2 linked regions of the Spirulina subsalsa PCC 9445 genome follow. The protein of the gene in region 1 binds, or shares a complex with, the protein of each later gene. Links are inferred from orthologs where the notes say so. Each region holds a gene or a part of one and is shown in the gene's direction. Other genes may lie near its edges.

Region 1 (2,857 bases):
TTTTGTCGGTGTTTGTTTATGTGGGTTTACCTTTGGCGGCAGGAATGTATAGCCGTTATTGGATTATGAAGCATAAGGGTAAGGCTTGGTTTGAGCAAGTTTTCTTAAACTATCTAAGTCCTGTTGCCGTGACGGCTTTGTTACTAACGTTGGTGTTGCTTTTTGCTTTTAAGGGGGATGTAATTATTGAAAATCCTCTGCATATTTTGCTGATTGCGGTGCCGTTGTTTATCCAAACTAATTTCATTTTCTTAATCGCTTATGTGGCGGCTTTAAAATTGAAAATGTCCTATGAGGATGCGGCTCCGGCGGCGTTGATTGGGGCGAGTAATCATTTTGAAGTGGCGATCGCAACGGCGGTGATGTTGTTTGGTCTAAATTCTGGTGCTGCCTTAGCTACGGTCGTCGGGGTACTGATTGAAGTTCCCGTCATGTTGATGTTAGTGGAGTTTTGCAAACGGACGGCCTTTTGGTTCCCCCGTGAACCGGAAAAGGCGACTTTATTGGATCCTCGTTGTTTGAAAGACTGTCTATGAGCAATTTTGATCACCCCCCCCGCATTTTGTTTTTATACGGCTCCCTGCGCGAGCGTTCCTACAGTCGCCTGTTAGCGGAGGAGGCAGCGCGCATTATCACGGATATGGGAGCCGAGGTCAAGTTTTTCCATCCCCACGACTTACCTCTGCGGGGACAAGTGGAGGAATCCCATCCCAAGGTGCAGGAGTTGCGCGCTTTAAGTCAGTGGTCCGAGGGTCAAGTTTGGTCTTCCCCGGAAATGCACGGCAATATCACCGGGATTTTGAAAAATCAAATTGATTGGATTCCTTTGAATATCGGTGCTGTGCGACCTACTCAGGGGAAAACCTTGGCGGTGATGCAGGTGAGTGGGGGGTCCCAGTCGTTTAATGCGGTGAATACTCTGCGCATTTTAGGCCGTTGGATGCGGATGTTTACCATTCCTAATCAGTCTTCGGTGGCTAAAGCTTATCAAGAGTTTAATGAGGATGGAACGATGAAAAATTCTCCTTACCGCGATCGCGTGGTGGATGTGATGGAGGAACTGTATAAATTCACGCTGTTATTGCGGGATAAGGTGGATTATCTCACAGACCGCTACAGCGAACGGAAAGCCAATCAAGGATAAAAGGAAAGCCAAATGAAGCGCGTGATGTTTGTTTGTAAGAAGAATTCGGCCCGCTCCCAAATGGCGGAGGCCTTCGCTAAACGGTTAGCGGGGGAGGGGGTAAGTATTACCAGTTCAGGATTAGAGGCCAGTCAGGTCAATCCGGGTGCGATCGCTGCCATGGACGAAATCGGCATTGATATCCGAGAGCAAGAGTCTAAAGCGTTAGGAGACTTTAAACCGGAAGATTTTGATGTGGTGATTTCCCTTTGTGGCTGTGGGGTGAGTTTACCCCCAGAATGGTTGACGCGGGAGGTGTTTGAGGATTGGCAACTGGAGGATCCGGCTGAACAACCGGAGATTTTCCCTCGGGTACGGGATGAAGTGAAAGCCCGGGTGGAACAGTTAATCGAGAACCTGAAACAGTCAGTCTAGTTGGGCTTGGTTCAGTAAACGGTGCGTCAAGCAAAATGAAAGCGTCCCAGTCGTGATGGATTAACAGAAGACGACAAGGAGCATCTTAAGGGCTGACGCACCCTCTGAGCTAGGTAGGAACAGGTTCACCGGGGCGTAATTTCATCCATTTCCCCGCTTCCTCTAAGAAACTCTCACACCCCACAACATCCCATTCCATCTCAATATAGTCCTCTTGCGGTCGAATATTGACATTAATTGAGGGTTCTTGGGGTTCAAAGGTAGGATTTTCCGTTAAATGGGGTTGTTGATGTTGGTGTTCCACGGCATGATAGGTTATACAGCGATCCACATAATGACAATTAATACAAATACACATGGGTTCTGCTCCCACTGAACAATCTGCAAACAATCTTTCGGGTTAAAACAACTGATTCAAGTTTGCTCAATTCTAACAGGATTTTTCCCGAACTGTGGCGCAAGGGCTAACTACAGAAGCCGAAAACCTACCCAATCTGACGCAAAATGCCTCAAATCCTCAGAAATTCCCCGAGCATCCCGCAGAGTGTCCACTGGGTGAAAACTCTATTCAATTCTTGGCAATTCTGTATTCTCGGCTTGAAAATAGGGCTTGGCCTGGAATCCCCCAATTTCTGCCAGAATTGAATTAGGAAAGCGTCCCACAAATTGATTATATTGTTGAATCGCTCGATTATATCGTAGTCGTTCCGTAGCAATGCGATTTTCCGTTCCCGCTAACTCATCTTGCAGCCCAATAAAAACCCGAGATGAACCTAATTCAGGCTGAGAAATAACCCATTGATTAAACTGTCCAATCGCCCGATTCATTTCAGTCGTTGCAGCCATTTTTTCTTGTTGAGAATTAGCCTGTAAATACTGCTCTCTCGACTGGGTTAATAAACGCACAATTTCTTGTTCTTGTTGCGCTTGTGCCTGAGTGACTGCCAATAAATTGGGGATTAAATCCGCCCGTCGTTGCAGTTGATTTTCCACCTGGGCCCAAGCCGCCTCCGCTTGTTGTTGACGTTCTGCCATACCATTGTAGGTGAAGATTCCCCACAATAGCACCATCACCCCAACCGCAATCCCCCCATAGGTTAGGGCGACTTTACGCTGATCTTTTTCTTGTTTGGCGATCGCCGCTTGTTTCTGTCGGGCTTCTACTTGTGCGATCGCCTTTTGAATAAATTCTGGCGGAATCGAAACCTCTGATCCCGCTTGTTCCAACTGATTCAGAGAATAACTACTTTGCGTTTCTTGATACAACCGAGACGCAACTTCTAACACTTCATCTGCTAA
Region 2 (2,842 bases), 2.3 Mb from region 1 along the record:
TGGCGTTGCTCAGGTCGCTGCCTCTGAGGTTGGCTTGAAAGAGGTTGACTTCGCTCAAGTCTACTCCGGTGAGGATGAGAAAACTTAGGTCGATGCCTGCGAGGTCTAGACCGTGAAAATCGGTTTCTCCAGTCTGATAGTTTTGTAATAAAGCTTCCCTGTCCATACCCCTGTTTGCCCTTATGAAAACCCTACTGGTGTTCTGTTTGGTGGTGTTGATCAATGGCTATGGCACCCCTGCCTATAGTCTACCCTTATTCTCTGCTGTCCCGATCGGGGGGGAAAGGGTTTCTCGGTTAGGTTTAGATGTGTTACCGGAGGGGTTTCAGCTGTTGCCGGGGGTGCTGTTGGGTCGGGTGGAGGGACGGGTGGAGCAGTTGGGGGAGGTGCTGGAGGAGGGGGGATGGCAGGGGGAGGAGGTGTTTGTTTATTTCCATCCTCGGACGCTGGAGTTGGTGTTAGGGATGGTGGGAGGGGTGGAGGATGTGGGGCGGTTTGATGACTATTTGTCTGAGTTTGAGAATCCGGCGCAACGGGGGGATTTTTTAAGGAAGCTGCAAGGGAAGATGGGGGGGGAACGGCTGAGTTGGGAGGGCTATGAGTATCGGCGGGATTTGGGGGGGGTGGGCGATCGCTCAACAGGAATGAATGTCTCTCTAAACCTTGTGAATCAACGGTTTACGGGGGAGGTTTTGGTGTTTCGGCGCGATCGCATGGCCGCCTTACTGGTCGTTTTAAACCGTGAGGATCATTGGCCCGAGGTGAGGGTTAAGGCGATCGCATCTCAACTCTAAGCTATTTTGATCCTCACAGTAAGCAAAACTAATTGGTTTTTTCCTTAAATTGATGGAAAAAACCAACCTGTCGCTTACAATAGAAGAAGCGGAGACGAATGTTTCCGTTCACTCCTCACACCACTTATCCGCCCGGACAGAGTTCGGGCGGTTTCTTTTGGGAGTTAGCTCCTTTAGGGGATTAACCCTTCTCCTTACTCTTTTTACACCCTTCCGGTTCCGAGTCCATTTGCCCTTGACAAAGCTGAAGTTTTGTGATAGGCAGACGAATTATTATTAAATTATGTTGATTGTATACTTTATTGACCCAAAGTGGACAAGGATTGCTATGGTAGAATTTCCTACAAGTCAAAAAGCTAGAAGATAGGCAAGGAATCCTGTGTTATGGCAGATTCAGTTACAGATAGCACCTTTAAGGAAGTCGTTCTAGATAGTGAGATTCCGGTGCTAGTCGATTTTTGGGCCCCTTGGTGCGGTCCTTGTCGGATGGTTGCACCGGTTGTGGATGAAATAGCGGATCAATACGAAGGTCAAGTCAAAGTTGTCAAACTCAACACTGACGAAAACCCCAATGTTGCCAGCCAGTACGGAATTCGCAGTATTCCCACCTTGATGATTTTCAAAGGCGGTCAACGGGTCGATATGGTGGTAGGTGCTGTTCCGAAAACGACACTCTCCAATACTTTGGAAAAACATCTTTAGAGGAAAAAAGCGATTTTCGTTCCGAGACGCTTCGCGATTCTCCTTCCGAGACGCTTCGCGAGCGCATTTTAGGGGGAATGGTCAGTTATTCTCATCCCCCGGTTTTTCATCTTAAGTTTTGTTAAAAGTGCTTGGGCTGTTTTCAGACTAAGCATTTTTATTTGGGTCGCATTTTTATTTGGGTCGCATTTTTATTTGGGGCGCATTTTTATTTGGGGCGCATTTTTATTTGGGGCGGTTGACTTGGATTTTGATTGCTCCCCTCTACCCAAAATTCAGGTATAATGGGGATTCGCCGAAATAATAGACTTCATGGCTGTGTCACCTTCATCTTATTCCGATTCAGAATCCTTTGCTGCCGCCCTGCATGATCTGGCGAACCGCTTACCAGACCTCAAACATGGCAAATATATTCAACGGGCTTTAACTGTCTTGATGCGTTTGACAGGGGAAGAAGTAGACCGCTTAGACTGGAAAATCCTCAGTGCGGCCATGCAGGACTTAGAAGGGGGCTTTCAGACTTTTTACCCCTACCGTCACATCCGCAAAGTCAGTGTTTTCGGATCAGCCCGTACACCCGTGGATAAGCCCATTTACCAGATGGCTGTAGACTTTTCTCGCCGGATGACCGAACAGGGCTTTATGGTCATCACAGGGGCAGGAGAGGGCATTATGGCCGCCGGGAATGAAGGGGCAGGCCGCGACAATTCTTTTGGTTTAAATATTAACTTGCCCTTTGAACAGGGATCGAATCGCTACATTGAAGGGGATACCAAATTAGTCCAGTTTAAGTATTTTTTCACCCGTAAATTATTTTTCTTGCGGGAAAGTGATGCGATCGCCCTTTTCCCCGGCGGATTTGGCACCCTTGACGAAGCCTTCGAGAGTCTCACCCTCTCCCAAACCGGGAAATATGGACCCGCTCCCATTGTATTTATTGACAATCCCGGAGGAGACTATTGGCAATCCCTCGACCGACATATTCGAGATCATTTGATTACCAACGGTTTAGTAAGTCCGAACGACCCCAGTATTTACACGATTACGGACGATTTAGACCAAGCTTGTTCCACCATCAGCAATTTTTACCGGGTATACCATTCCAGCCGTTATGTCAATCATTTGTTCGTCATGCGTCTAAACTCAGAACTGTCTGATCAAACAGTCGAACAGTTAAACAGAGACTATGCCGATTTATTAGTGAAAGGTCGTATCGAAAAAAGCGCCGCCCTTCCCGCAGAAAAAGGAGACGACACGGAGAATTTACCCCGTTTAGTGTTTGAGTTTAATCAAAAAAGTGCCGCCCGTCTAGGGCAAATGATCCGACAGATTAACGAATTGGGAGC

The links. Proteins that work in one complex are often made in the same cells at the same time.
Region 2: the proteins of arsC (region 1) and trxA are in contact, whole or in part, in an NMR structure (PDB 2IPA), measured with the Bacillus subtilis proteins. The link is inferred for Spirulina subsalsa PCC 9445 from one-to-one orthologs.

The regions. Positions count from the first base shown.
Region 1 is NZ_JH980292.1:1,057,529-1,060,385, forward strand. The notes cover bases 6-2,857. They hold arsC (arsenate reductase, glutathione/glutaredoxin type), read left to right. Parts: upstream 6-1,156; coding sequence 1,157-1,558; downstream 1,559-2,857. Other genes in these bases: arsB (ACR3 family arsenite efflux transporter), read left to right, coding at 6-536; arsH (arsenical resistance protein ArsH), read left to right, coding at 533-1,144; SPI9445_RS0105110 (Ycf34 family protein), read right to left, coding at 1,668-1,916; SPI9445_RS0105115 (LemA family protein), read right to left, coding at 2,123-2,857. Also shown: more of arsB, read left to right, coding at 1-5. UniProt on the Bacillus subtilis protein: Catalyzes the reduction of arsenate [As(V)] to arsenite [As(III)]. In vitro, can dephosphorylate para-nitrophenyl phosphate (pNPP).
Region 2 is NZ_JH980292.1:3,322,713-3,325,554, reverse strand. Bases 1-2,837 are described here. They hold trxA (thioredoxin), read left to right. Parts: upstream 1-1,178; coding sequence 1,179-1,496; downstream 1,497-2,837. Other genes in these bases: SPI9445_RS0115095 (LOG family protein), read left to right, coding at 1,809-2,837; SPI9445_RS30650 (hypothetical protein), read left to right, coding at 183-794; SPI9445_RS25765 (pentapeptide repeat-containing protein), read right to left, coding at 1-166. In the rest of the region: more of SPI9445_RS0115095, read left to right, coding at 2,838-2,842. UniProt on the Bacillus subtilis protein: Participates in various redox reactions through the reversible oxidation of its active center dithiol to a disulfide and catalyzes dithiol-disulfide exchange reactions.